DNA from 3 places in the Agromyces sp. NPDC057679 genome. Region 2 is predicted to be linked to each of the others. Evidence: predicted binding sites of a transcription regulator. Region 2 holds the regulator's gene; each other region holds the start of a gene.
What was found. Region 2 encodes LexA, which represses DNA repair genes until DNA is damaged. Its sites were predicted from a motif close to TCGAACANNTGTTCGA; they were not measured.

Region 1 (4,678 bases), on a different contig from region 2:
TCGGCGGTCGCGGACGTGGACGGTGACCTGCTCGGCGGCATGGTCGGCGAGCACCTTCGCCTGCTTCTTCGACAGCGGTGGGCCGTCGCGGAGCGCCGATCGGATCGACGGGACGTGGCGAGCGTCAATCAGGATGGCGCCGTCTCGCCGGACGATGTGGGCGTTCACCGCGCGTGCGCTGGTGAAGATGTCCGTGTGGTTGGTGCCGAGGTCGGCTGCGAGTTCGTGGACGTCGACAAGTGCCATGCCATGAACATGCGCGGGCGGGGCTGGTCAGCCGCGCCGGCGCTGCTGCTTCCGGAACTGCCGGTCGTTCCTCGGCGGCTGCGCGAACCGTTCCGGGTTTGCGGCGGCTGCCTGTGCGACCGTCTCGACCGAGTCGGCCATCAGGTGCTCTGCGATCTCCGGGGTGATGTTCCGGTGACTCGCGACCGCTGAACGCACCTGCCAGGACGGGTCGAGCTTCGCGTAGTCGAGGACGATCGCCGGGGTTTCCGGGTGCGCGACGAACAGCGGCCGGTACTCCGGCGGGGCTTCGTTCGACAGGTACGCGCGCCGGAGCACGTACTCGGACGTGTTCGGGTGGTATCCGACCGCTCGGGCGACGCCGGGGGCGTCACGGGACTGCTCCCAGACGGTGTTGATCACCTCGACCGGAGAGTGGGCGTTGCTGGCGAGGTACGGGTGCAGGTCCGGGTTCGCGGCAAGCTCGCGCAGTCGTTCGATGTCAGCGGAGAACTGCGCGAGCTCCTCGTCGGTGAACGTGGAAGCCTGGAGAATCCCAGCGATCACTTCGCCGTCCGTTGCCGACTGCGAGCCTGGACGGAACGCGCCGCGGTTGAACGTCGCGCGCATCCCGGCGCGAGACCTGACGGTGTTGCCTCTGCTTGGGCCCATGTCGTGTAGGTATGCGGCGGGGCTGCCCGGTCAGGCGAAGTGGAGCTTGCCGTCGTCGCCGGTGTAGAGGTCGGCGCTGCCGCTGGCGTGCGACATGTCGGTGAGGTCGGTTCCGAGCTCGCCGAGACCGCGGTCCCAGAACCCTGCGCCGTGGCGGTTGCGGGTGAGGTTGAGGTCGTTTCCGAGCTGCGACCAGTCGTTGCCGGCTTCGAGGTAGCGGTCGACGAGGCCGCGGTTCGACCGGACGAACCCGTCGAGCTCTTCGGTGACCGTCTTGACGGTCTCGGGGTCGAAGTCGTCGACATCGAAGGTGCTGTCGAGCGGTTCGCCGTCCTCATCCGTGCCGCTCCAGAGGGCGGTGACGAGGTACCCGCGGACGAACTCCTCCATGTCGTCATCGTCGGCGCTCTGCTCGGTGAGCCCGTTGTCGACGGCGCGGTCGTACGCTTCTGCTGCGGCTTCCTGCAGCTGGTCTGCCGTTGCCGTCTCGGGGGCAGAGAACTGGACGTTGGCGCCGAATGTCTGGAGGACGAACTCGCCGGCCTCGCCGGCGGAAACGATCGTGGCGCGACCGGCTTCTTCGTGGTCGAATCGTGCGTACACGCCGTCGCTGTCCGGGGTTGCGCCAGCGGTCAGAAGACCTGCCGGGGCTGCGCTCTGCGGCTTCTCCGAGAAGAGGCCCTTGCGGTCGTGGTGGTTGCCTTTGAGGTCGATGTTCGCCATGACCCTTTACGTGTGCGGCGGCAAACCGATCCGCGCCCGGTGGACGGTTCGGGCGATCGCAGCGATCTCCGGGTCGGTCGACCACCTGGCGTCGACGATGACGGCGAACGGGGCGTTGCCGTGCTCGAGCACACCGACCGGCGGCCCGTCGCCGGTCAGCCAGATGTGCCTGAGCGCATCCGCTGGGGTGTCCGGGTTCGCGATGAGCGCGTCGTGGTTTGCGGGGTTCCGTGCGAGCCGTCGGAGCTCGTCAAGGTCGGTGATGGTCGCTGCATCGGGCGTTGATTCTGGTTCGTCGATGATCACCGGCGCGGGTTCAGGATGCCGGCGCCGCTGGATCCAGGAACGCACCGAGCTCATGCCTTGTAGGCATGCGGCGGCCGCGCATGTGCTCATCGTGATGAACCGGCCCACGCTGCAGACAGTGCACCCCGAACACGATCGCGAAGTGACGATCGACGACGTCATCGACTACATGGAGGCGACCGACGCCGAATCGTGGTGCGTCGACGTCGTCCGAACCGAGGACGGCGCCGGCAACTGCTTCTTCGGTCACCTGTTCGGCATGGGCCGAGACCAGCAGGAGTCGAACCTGCTATGGGAATGGTTCGAGGAGTGCTGGTCGACGACGTACGCCGTCTACCCGGTGAACGACGGGAAGAACCCCGAGTATCAGCAGCCGAACCCTCGAGACCGAGTGGTTGCGTACCTCCGCGCGCTCCGGGACGGCGACGAGCTGACGACTCCGGAGTCGATGGAGCGGGACTACCTGGCGTCGATCGCCGCCTGACCCGACACCGGCGGGTCTCGGCGAAACTTCCTCCGCTGGTACTTTCGGCCGGTGGGAGCCGACATCCGCTGTCGCGCTGGTGGATTCTGGGCTTCTCGCGGCTGTTCGGCGACGCCGCACCGTCGTACACTCGAAACTATCTTCGAAACTTGGAGGTGGTGAGCAGTGCTTGTCGACATCCGGCCGATCAGCGACACTCAGCTCGCCAGGCTCCGCACGATCTTCGTCGCACCCATCGCGGTGCCGGCAGGCTTTCCGAGCCCTGCCCAGGACTACTACAACGGCCCGATCGACCTGAACGAGCACCTCATCGTCGATCCGACCGCCACGTTCATCGTCCGGGTCGCTGGGGACTCGATGATCGGCGCCGGCATCTACGACGGCGACGAAGTGATCGTCGACAGGTCGCTCACCGCAGGTGACGGGTCGGTTGTCGTCGCGATCCTCGACGGGGAGCTCACCTTGAAACGGATCCGCCGCGGCCGTGACGGACGGGTGCGGCTGCAGTCCGAGAACCCCGCCTACCCGGACATCGAGATCCCCGAGTTCGCGAGCCTCGAAGTGTGGGGCGTCGTCACCCGGTGCCTTCACCATGTCGTCTGAGCAGGGCAGGATCAGAGCATGACGCGCACCTTCACCCGCACTCTCCTCGCCGCCGGCGCCGCGATCGCTGCAACATCAGGAATCACCGGATGTTCGGCCAGCGAAGCAGCAGCACCCGAGCGGGAGCAGTTCGACGTCGTCGGGATGATCACCGGCCCGTCGGACTGGACGGAGGACGCGAATTGCACCATCACTCTTGGAGGGCACGGGCCGACGCTCGGCAACGGCGCTGAGCCTGCCGTCTTCTACTACAAGTCGCAGACGGTCGGTGTGATGACCTTCGGCGCGTTCGCCCCGGACGGCACTTGCCAGATCAAGTACTCAGTCACCGGCGTCCCGATCCAAGGAGCCAAGAGCTACTACCTGCATTTCGACGACGAGCTCGTAGTTGGGCTCAACCCGAGCAGGGACGCAGTGAACGGGGTCATCAAGCTCGACTTCACCGTCGACGAACTCGGGTTCCTCGAGGAGGTTCAGTGACCGTCCACTCCCCCGGCCGCGGAAGATGACGGCGAAGTCGCCGCGCCGAGTGCTGCTCGTCGACGTCAACAACTGCTTCGTCTCCTGCGAACGTGTGTTCGACCCGAAGCTCCGCGAAGTCCCTGCGGTCGTCCTGTCGAACAACGACGGCTGCGTGGTCGCCCGCTCCCCCGAAGCGAAAGCGCTCGGCGTCCAGATGGGAGACCCCTGGTTCAAGCTCGAGAACCAGGCACGGGTGTGGGGCATGGTCGCCCGCAGTTCGAACTACGAGCTCTACGGGTCGTTGTCGGCGAAGGTCATGGCCATCCTGGGGCGGTTCATGGCGGAGTTGTCGATCTACAGCATCGATGAGGCGTTCGGCGTGCTCCGCGGCACCACCGAAGAGCTCACCGAGACCGCCAGGACGATCAAAGAGACCATCCTGAAGCATGTCGGCCTGCCCGTCTGCGTCGGGATCGCGAGCACGAAGACCCTCGCGAAGATCGCAAACCACGGGGCGAAGAAGCACCCGCAGCTCGGCGGCGTCTGCCACTGGGACGCGTACCCGGAGGAGCAGCAGGACCGGATCCTGGAATCGCTCGAGGTGGACGAGGTGTGGGGCGTCGCCGGCAGAACGAAGAAGCGTCTCGCGATGCTCGACATCCACACCGTCCGCGACCTGAAGTACGCCGACCCGCAACTCATCAGGAAGAAGTTCTCCGTCGTCCTGCAACGCACCGTGTACGAACTCCGCGGGACGCCGGCAGTCCCGGACGACGTCGAACGGAAGACGAAGGAGCAGTTGATCTTCAGCCGGATGCTCGGCGCCCCGGCGACCACCACCGCGGAAGTTGAGCAGGTCCTGTCCGTCTACACGCAACGCGCCGCGTACCGGCTCCGGAAGCAAGGATCCGTCGCGAAGCATCTGCAGGTGTTCGCGTCCACGTCGGCGTTCGCGGACGGGCCCCGTTCAGCGCCGTACGTCTCCGTGTCCCTCACCCAGCCGACCGATGACCCGATCACGCTCACGAAATCGGCGATCGCTGCGCTCAGCCCGCACATCGAACCGGGGATGAAGTACAACCGTGCCGGGATCATCCTCACCGGCATCACTCAGAAAACCTCCCACCAGTACCTCGATCCGTTCGTCGCCCCGTTCGAGCATCGCGGGCTCGGGGACACGATCGACCGGGTGAACCGGAGGCA
Region 2 (4,678 bases):
CTGCCCGCGGATCTCGTCGACCATCGCGAGCATCTCGTCGGAGTGGGCGAGCGCGCCGAGCGCAGCCGCCTGGGTGAGCGCGGAGAGGTGGTACGGCAGCCGGACGAGGCGCAGCGCGTCGATCGTCGTGGGATCGCCGGCGAGGTAGCCGACCCGGGCGCCGGCGAAGGCGAAGGCCTTGCTCATGGTGCGCGAGACGACGAGGCGCGGCCGGCCCTCGAGCAGGGTCAGCGCGCTCGGCGTGCCGGGCTCGGCGAACTCGAAGTACGCCTCGTCGACGATGACGATGCCGCGGGCGGCGTCGGCGACCGCGCGGATCGTGTCGAGGTCGAGCGGGGTGCCCGTCGGGTTGTTCGGGGCGCAGAGCAGCACCAGGTCGGGGTCGTGCTCGCGGACGGCGGCGACCGCGGTCTCGGGGCTGAGCTCGAACTCCTCGTCGCGGGGTGCGGCGACCCATTCGGTGCCGGTGCCCGAGGCGAGCAGCCCGTACATCGAATACGTCGGGTCGAAGCCGAGCGCCCGGCGCCCGGGGCCGCCGAAGGCCTGGAGCAGGTGCTGGAGCACCTCGTTCGACCCGTTCGCGGCCCAGATGTGCTCGGGGGCGAGCCCGTGGCCGAGGTAGCGGGCGAGCGCCTCGCGCAGCTCGGTGAACTCGCGGTCGGGGTAGCGGTTCAGCCGGAGGATCGCGGCGGCGACGCGGGCCACGATGTCGTGGGCGACGTCTTCGGGGATGGGATGCGTGTTCTCGTTGACGTTGAGCGCCACGGGGACGGACTTCTGCGGGGCGCCGTACGGCGAACGCCCGCGGAGGTCGTCGCGGATGGGGAGATCATCGAGACTCGTCACCGAACCATGCTAGCCACGCGCAGCACGGCGTCCCCTCCGTGAGACCCCGTGTGACCGGGCGTGCCCGCTACTCGGCCGCCGGGACGGCGAGCTGCTGGCCGGGCACGATCGTGGCCTCGTCGAGGCCGTTGATGCGCAGGATCTCGGCGATCGTGTCGCGCGGGTCGGCGGTGGGCGCGATCGACTCGGCGATCTCCCAGAGGGACGCACCGACCTCGACGGTGACGTACTCGAGCGCGGCCCCTGCGCCGGCGCCCGAGACGTCGGCCGCGGCGCCGCCGCCCCCGAGCACGATGACGAACGCCCAGACGATGAGCGGGAGCGCTGCGAGCGTCGTGAAGACCACACGGCCCCGCCGGGTCAGTCGCAGGCGGGTGCGGACCGCCACCGGCTCGCCTGCGCCAGCACGCGCGAGACGGTCGGGCTCGTGGAACGGCACCGGGCGGGACTGCACCGGGGCGTACCCGCCGGTCATGATCGCTGCGCTCATCTCACACCTCCTGAGTGAATCGCATCCGGCCCTCGGCCGGGAGGGCCGAATGCGAATCTATGTTCCGAATATATCTTCGAATGTTTTCGAAGGCAAGCACCCGAACACCGATTCCCCGTGCACGAATACCACGACACACTCGAACGAATGTTTGCCGCACCCCTGCGAGGCGGATACAGTTTCGAATGTCTGGACACAGTGCAACAGACACCACCGACATCCGATCGCGAGGCGATCGCAACGAGGGGCGGAGACCGTGAGCGACAACGACGTGCGTGACATCGGAAGGGCGCGTCGACGCAAGAGCCTGAGCGCCAAGCAGCTCGCCATCCTCGAGGTCGTGCAGCGCTCGGTCGCGAGCCGCGGCTATCCGCCGAGCATGCGCGAGATCGGCGACGCCGTCGGGCTCTCCTCCCTGTCGAGCGTCACGCACCAGCTCAACCAGCTCGAGCTCGCCGGCTACCTGCGCCGCGACCCCAACCGCCCCCGCGCACTCGAGATCCTCATCGAGGTGCCCGGACTCGAGGAGCGCGCTCCCGCCGCGGGCGACGCGGCCCCCGTCGGCGACGCCGCGATGGTGCCGCTCGTCGGCCGCATCGCCGCCGGTGTGCCGATCACCGCCGAGCAGCAGGTCGAAGAGGTCTTCCCGCTCCCCCGGCAGCTCGTCGGCAAGGGCGAGCTGTTCATCCTCAAGGTCGTCGGCGACTCGATGATCGACGCCGCCATCTGCGACGGTGACTGGGTGGTCGTGCGCTCGCAGCGCACCGCCGAGAACGGCGAGATCGTCGCGGCCATGCTCGACGGCGAGGCGACGGTCAAGGTCTTCCGACAGCGCGACGGCCACACGTGGCTGCTCCCCCGCAACAGCGCGTTCGAACCGATTGTGGGCGACCACGCCGAGGTGCTCGGCAAGGTCGTCTCGGTGCTGCGCGCGGTCTGACCCGGAGTCGAGCCGACCCGGCCGCGCGAGCGGCCGCACCTCCACCGCGAGACAGCGAAAGGGGCGGATGCCGCGCAGCACGCGGCATCCGCCCCTTCTCGTCTCGTCGGGCTAGCCCGCGAGCGCCGGCTCGGTGCGCGCCTCGAGCTCGGCACGCACGGCGCGCGTCGCCTCGAGGATGTTCTCGAGCGAGGCGACCGTCTCGTCGTAGCCGCGGGTCTTCAGGCCGCAGTCGGGGTTCACCCAGAGCCGCGACGCCGGGATCTCGGCGACCGCGCGCTCGAGGAGCGCCTGCACCTCGGCCGTCGACGGCACGCGCGGCGAGTGGATGTCGTAGACGCCCGGGCCGATGCCGTGGTCGAATCCGCTCGTCGAGAGGTCGTCGACGACCTCCATGCGACTGCGCGCCGCCTCGATCGAGGTCACGTCGGCGTCGAGGTTCTTGATCGCGTCGATGACCACGCCGAACTCCGAGTAGCAGAGGTGCGTGTGCACCTGCGTCGCCGCCGCCGCGCCCGCCGTCGCGAGCTTGAACGAGCCGACCGACCAGTCGAGGTACGCCGGCTGGTCGGCGAGCTTCAGCGGCAGCAGCTCGCGGAGCGCGGGCTCGTCGACCTGGATCACCTTGATGCCGGCGCCCTCGAGGTCGGCGATCTCGTCGCGCAGGGCGAGGGCGACCTGGCGCGCGGTGTCGCCGAGGGGTTGGTCGTCACGCACGAACGACCAGGCGAGGATCGTCACCGGGCCCGTGAGCATGCCCTTGACGGGCTTCTCGGTCAGCGACTGCGCGTACGACGACCACTCGACCGTCATCGGGGCCGGCCGCGAGACATCCCCCCAGAGGATCGAGGGGCGCGTGCAGCGCGAGCCGTACGACTGCACCCAGCCGTGCTCGGTGACGGCGAAGCCGTCGAGCAGCTCGGCGAAGTACTGCACCATGTCGTTGCGCTCGGGCTCGCCGTGCACGAGCACGTCGAGGCCGATCTCCTCCTGCAGGCGCACGACCCGCTCGATCTCCTCGCGCATGAGCTGCGCGTAGCCGTCGGCGTCGAGCTCGCCCTTGCCGAGCCGCGCGCGGGCGCGACGGATGTCGCTCGTCTGCGGGAACGAGCCGATCGTCGTGGTCGGCAGCTCGGGCAGCTCGAGCTCGGCCTGCGCGGCGACGCGGGCGGCGTAGTCGCCGCGGTCGAAGTCGCCGCTCACGAGGGCGGAGAGCCGCTCGCGCACTGCGGGCACGCGCACGCCGGGTGCGCCGCTGCGGTCGGCCAGGGCGGCGGATGCCCCGTCGAGCTCGGCGGCGATCGCGTCGCGGCCCTCGGCGAGCCCGCGTGCGAGGGTCGCGACCTGCGCGACCTTCTGGTCGGCGAAGGCGAGCCATGAGACGAGTCGGGCGTCGAGCGCCTGCTCGTCCTCGACGTCGTGCGGCACGTGCAGCAGCGAGGTCGAGGTCGACACGGCGACGCTTCCCGAGAGGTGCTGCACTGCGGCGATGCGGTCGAACGCCGCGGCGAGGTCGCCCCGCCAGATGTTGTGCCCGTCGACGACGCCCGCGACGAGCGTCTTCGCGGCGAGCGCCTCGGCCGTGACGGGGTCGAGGCCCTCGGGCAGCGCACCGCGCACGAGGTCGAGCGAGATCGCCTCGACCGGGCTCGCGGCGAGCACCGGCAGCGCGTCGTCGAGCGAGCCGTAGGGCGCAGCGACGAAGATCGCCGGACGCTCGTCCTGCGCGCCGAGCGCGTCGTAGGCCGCGGCGGCCGACTCGAGCACGCGGGCCCGCGGCTCGTCGATCGACTCGCTCACGAGCGCCGGCTCGTCGAGCTGCACCCACTCGGCACCCGCGCGGGCGAGCTCGGCGAGGAGCTCGGCGTACACCGGCACGAGCTCGTCGAGGCGGTCGATCGGGCGGAAGCCCTCGGGCGCGTCGTCGGCGGCCTTCGCGAGGAGGAGGAAGGTGACCGGGCCGACGATGACCGGACGGGTGAGGAACCCCTGCGCCTTCGCCTCGGCGAACTCGGCGAGGATGCGCTCGGCGTGCAGCGCGAACGAGGTCTCGGGGCCGATCTCGGGCACGAGGTAGTGGTAGTTCGAGTCGAACCACTTCGTCATCTCGAGCGGGGCGTCGTCGCCGACCCCTCGGGCGATCGTGAAGTAGGCGCCGAGGTCGACGCTGCCGTCCTCGCCGAGGAACCGGGCGAAGCGCGTGGGCACGGCGCCGACGGCGACGGCGGCGTCGAGCACCTGGTCGTAGAACGAGAACGACTCGGGGATGGCCGAGCCGGTGCGGTCGAGACCCTGCGCGGCGAGACGCTCGCGGGTCGCGGCGCGGAGCTCGGCGGCGCGAGCCTCGAGCTCCTCCGCGTCGATCGTGCCGGCCCAGAAGGCCTCGACGGCGCGCTTGAGCT
Region 3 (4,678 bases), on a different contig from region 2:
AGGAAGTACCCGGTGTGGCTCTCGGACACGGACGCCACCTGCTCGGGCGTGCCGGTCGCGACGACCTGGCCTCCGCCCGAACCGCCCTCGGGCCCGAGGTCGATGATCCAGTCGGCCGACTTGATGACATCGAGCGAGTGCTCGATCACGATCACCGAGTTGCCCTTGTCGACGAGCTTGCCGAGCACCTTCAGGAGCTTCTGCACGTCTTCGAAGTGCAGGCCCGTCGTCGGTTCGTCGAGCACGTAGACGTTGCGACCGTTGGAGCGGCGCTGCAGCTCGGTCGCGAGCTTCACTCGCTGCGCCTCGCCGCCCGAGAGGGTCGTGGCGCTCTGGCCGAGCTGCACGTACCCGAGCCCGACGTCGACGAGGGTCTTGAGATAGCGGTGGATCGCGGAGATCGGCTCGAAGAACTCGGCCGCCTCGCTGATCGGCATCTCGAGCACCTCGGCGATGTTCTTGCCCTTGTAGTGCACCTGCAGAGTCTCGCGGTTGTACCGCTGGCCTCCGCAGACCTCGCAGGCGACGTAGACGTCGGGGAGGAAGTTCATCTCGATCTTGATGGTGCCGTCGCCCGAGCACGCCTCGCAGCGGCCGCCCTTGACGTTGAAGCTGAAGCGGCCGGGCAGATAGCCGCGTGCCTTCGCCTCGTTGGTCTCGGAGAAGAGCGTTCGGATGCGATCGAACACCCCCGTGTAGGTCGCCGGGTTCGATCGCGGAGTGCGCCCGATCGGAGCCTGGTCGACGTGGACGACCTTGTCGAGGTGCTCGAGGCCCGTCACGCGCCGGTGCTTGCCTGGCACCTTGCGGGCGCCGTTCAGGCGGTTCGCGAGCACCCGGTACAGGATGTCGTTGACGAGCGAGGACTTGCCGGAGCCGCTGACCCCGGTGACGGCGGTCAGCACGCCCAGCGGGAACTCGACGTCGACGCCGCGGAGGTTGTTCGCCTCGGCACCCTGCACCGAGATCATCCGCTCGCGGTCGATCGCCCGGCGATGCGCCGGGATCGCGATCTCGCGGCGGCCCGAGAGATAGTCGCCGGTGAGCGACCGGGTGTTCTTCACGAGGTCGGCGTAGCTGCCCGAGTGCACGACGGTGCCGCCGTTCACCCCGGCACCGGGACCGATGTCGACGATCCAGTCGGCGGTGCGGATGGTGTCTTCGTCGTGCTCGACGACGATGAGCGTGTTGCCGAGGTCGCGGAGCGCGACGAGCGTGTCGATGAGCCGGCGGTTGTCGCGCTGGTGCAGGCCGATGCTCGGCTCGTCGAGCACGTAGAGCACGCCGGTGAGCCCCGAGCCGATCTGGGTCGCGAGTCGGATGCGCTGCGCCTCGCCGCCCGACAGCGTGCCCGCCGCGCGGGCGAGGTCGAGGTAGCTGAGGCCGACCCTGATGAGGAAGTCGAGCCGCAGCTTGATCTCGCGGAGCACCTGGGCCGCGATGGTCTGCTCGCGCTCGGTGAGTTCGAGCCGGTCCATGAAGGAGCGCGCGTCGGTGAGGCTCAGGAGACCCACATCGGCGATGCTGTGGTCGTGGATGAGGACCGAGAGCACCTCGGGCTTCAGACGCTTGCCGTCGCACACGGGGCACGGCACCTCGCGCAGGTACTCGGACCACCGCGCGCGCTGCACGTCGGTCTCGGCCTGCAGGTACTGCCGCTCGATGTACGGCACGACGCCCTCGAAGCCGGAGCTGTAGCTCATCTCGCGGCCGTAGCGGTTGCGCCACCGCACCTTGACCTCGAAGTTGTCGCCGCGGAGCACCGCGTTGCGGGCGTCCTCGCCGAGCTGTTCCCAGGGGGTGTCGAGCGAGAACCCGAGATCCCTCGCGAGGCCGTCGAGCAGCTTCTCGTAGTAGTTGTAGAGGCTCTTGCCCTGCGAGGTCCACGGGAGGATCACGCCTTCGGCGATGCTGAGCTCGGGATCGCCGAGCAGCAGCGCCTCGTCGACCGACATTCGGGTGCCGAGGCCGGAGCACTCGGGGCAGGCGCCGAACGGGGCGTTGAACGAGAAGGTGCGCGGTTCGATCTCGGTGAGCTGGATGGGGTGCTGGTTCGGGCACGAGAGCTTCTCGGAGAAGGTGGCCCACGCCGCGGGCCCCTCCTCGTCGACGAAGTTGACCTGCACGAGACCGTCGGTCAGCCGGAGCGCCGTCTCGAGGGAGTCGGTCAGTCGCCCGAGCACGTCGGGCCCGGCGACGAGCCGGTCGACGACGACCGAGATGTCGTGCTTGACCTGCTTCTTCAGCTTCGGCGGCTCGTCGAGTCGCACGACCTCGCCGTCGACGACCGCGCGCGAGTAGCCCTGCGCCGCGAGCTCGCGGAACAGGTCGACGAACTCGCCCTTCTTCTTCGAGACGACGGGGCTCAGCACCTGGAACCGGGTGCCCGCCTCGAGCTCCATCAGCTGGTCGGCGATCTGCTGCACGGTCTGGCGCTGGATCTTCTCGCCGCAGACCGGGCAGTGCGGCACGCCGATGCGGGCCCAGAGCAGTCGCATGTAGTCGTAGATCTCGGTGATCGTGCCGACCGTCGAGCGCGGGTTGCGGTTCGTCGACTTCTGGTCGATCGAGACGGCGGGGCTCAGCCCCTCGATGAAGTCGACGTCGGGACGGTCGACCTGCCCGAGGAACTGCCGCGCGTACGCCGAGAGCGACTCGACGTAGCGCCGCTGACCTTCGGCGAAGATCGTGTCGAAGGCGAGCGACGACTTGCCCGACCCCGAGAGCCCGGTGAACACCACCATCGCGTCGCGCGGAATCTCGACGTCGACGTTGTGCAGGTTGTGTACGCGGGCTCCGCGGACACTCAGGCGCGAATGGGCATCGAGACGTGAAACTGGCACCCTTCGAGTCTAAGGAGCACCACCGACACGCACGGCCGGGGCGCACGCGCTCTGAGCGAACATATGTTCGATCGGCGTCGAGCACCGCGATGGACGGCGCTTCGCCGACCGCCCCGGACGCTCAGCCGAGGTGTCCCGCCTTCTCCATCTGTCGCAGCTCGCGCTTGAGTTCGGACACCTCGTCGCGGAGCCTCGCGGCGAGCTCGAACTTGAGCTCGCCGGCGGCCTCGAGCATCTGCTCGTTGAGGTCGCGGATGAGGTCCTCGAGATCGTTCGCCCCCTCCGCCGCGATGCCTTCGCGCTTCAGGTTCGGCACCGGCGACTTCTTGCGGCCGTCGCGGCCCGCGAGCAGCGCCGCGGTGTCGGCCTCCTCGCGCGCGAGCACCTCGGTGATGTCGGCGATGCGCTTGCGCAGCGGCTGCGGGTCGATGCCGTTCACCCGGTTGTACTCGAGCTGCATCTCGCGCCGGCGGGTCGTCTCGTCGATGGCCTGGTTCATCGAGTCGGTGAGCACGTCGGCGTACATGTGCACCTCGCCCGAGACGTTGCGGGCAGCACGGCCGATGGTCTGGATGAGCGAGGTCGACGACCGGAGGAACCCCTCTTTGTCGGCGTCGAGGATCGCGACGAGCGACACCTCGGGCAGGTCGAGACCCTCGCGCAACAGGTTGATGCCGACGAGCACGTCGTAGACGCCCGCGCGCAGCTCGGTGAGGAGCTCGACGCGGCGCAGGGTGTCGACGTCGGAGTGCAGGTAGCGCACCCGCACCCCCGCCTCGGTGAGGAAGTCGGTGAGCTCCTCGGCCATCTTCTTCGTGAGCGTGGTGACGAGCACACGCTCGTCGCGCTCGGCCCGCTTCCGGATCTCCTCGAGGAGGTCGTCGATCTGCCCCTTCGACGGCTTCACCACGATCTGCGGGTCGACGAGGCCGGTCGGTCGGATGATCTGCTCGACGACGCCGTCGGCGACGCCCATCTCGTACCGGCCGGGCGTCGCCGAGAGATAGACGGTCTGCCCGACTCGGTTCTTGAACTCGTTCCACTTCAGCGGGCGGTTGTCGAGCGCGCTCGGCAGCCGGAAGCCGTGTTCGACGAGGGTGCGCTTGCGCGACGAGTCGCCCTCGTACATGGCGCCGATCTGCGGAACCGTCACGTGCGACTCGTCGATCACGACGAGGAAGTCGTCGGCGAAGTAGTCGAGCAGGCAGTGCGGCGCCTCGCCCGGCTCGCGCCCGTCGATGTGCCGCGAGTAGTTCTCGATGCCCGAGCAGAAGCCGATCTGCTCCATCATCTCGAGGTCGAAGGTCGTGCGCATACGCAGGCGCTGGGCCTCGAGCAGCTTGCCCTCGCGCTCGAGCTCGGCCAGCCGCTCGTCGAGTTCGGTGCGGATCGTGCCGATCGCCCGCTGCATGACCTCGGTGGATGCCACGTAGTGCGAACCGGGGAACACGGGCACCGCGTCGAGCTTCGCGACGACCTGCCCCGTGAGCGGGTGCAGGCTGTAGAGCGCCTCGATCTCGTCGCCGAACATCTCGATGCGGATCGCCAGCTCTTCGTAGATCGGGATGATCTCGATCGTGTCGCCGCGCACGCGGAAGTTGCCCCGCGAGAAGTCGACGTCGTTGCGCTGGTACTGCATCGAGACGAACTTGCGGATGAGCCAGTCGCGGTCGACACGCTGCCCCACCTGCAACGGCATCATGGCGCCGAGGTACTCCTCGGGCGTACCGAGGCCGTAGATGCACGACACCGTGGACACCACGACGACGTCGCGGCGGCTGAGCAGCGAGTTCGTCGTCGAGTGCCGCAGTCGCTCGACCTCGGCGTTGATCGAC

Region 1: ACFVAJ_RS18805 (LexA family protein) is a predicted target of LexA. The motif match lies at 2,541-2,556, and genes of this name have one in related genera.
Region 3: uvrA (excinuclease ABC subunit UvrA) is a predicted target of LexA. The motif match lies at 2,899-2,914, and genes of this name have one in related genera.

Annotation. Positions count from the first base shown of each region.
Region 1 is NZ_JBHVIK010000004.1:386,604-391,281, reverse strand. Features, by position in the region: gene ACFVAJ_RS18830 (helicase-related protein) at 1-246, opposite strand, end outside; gene ACFVAJ_RS18825 (hypothetical protein) at 274-792, opposite strand; gene ACFVAJ_RS18820 (hypothetical protein) at 928-1,620, opposite strand; gene ACFVAJ_RS18815 (hypothetical protein) at 1,627-1,971, opposite strand; gene ACFVAJ_RS18810 (hypothetical protein) at 2,069-2,410, shown strand; gene ACFVAJ_RS18805 (LexA family protein) at 2,588-3,013, shown strand; gene ACFVAJ_RS18800 (hypothetical protein) at 3,032-3,493, shown strand; gene ACFVAJ_RS18795 (Y-family DNA polymerase) at 3,519-4,678, shown strand, end outside.
Region 2 is NZ_JBHVIK010000001.1:31,184-35,861, forward strand. Features, by position in the region: gene ACFVAJ_RS00145 (histidinol-phosphate transaminase) at 1-846, opposite strand, end outside; gene ACFVAJ_RS00150 (LysM peptidoglycan-binding domain-containing protein) at 914-1,336, opposite strand; gene lexA (transcriptional repressor LexA) at 1,593-2,276, shown strand; gene metE (5-methyltetrahydropteroyltriglutamate--homocysteine S-methyltransferase) at 2,388-4,678, opposite strand, start outside.
Region 3 is NZ_JBHVIK010000003.1:405,544-410,221, forward strand. Features, by position in the region: gene uvrA (excinuclease ABC subunit UvrA) at 1-2,843, opposite strand, end outside; gene uvrB (excinuclease ABC subunit UvrB) at 2,965-4,678, opposite strand, start outside.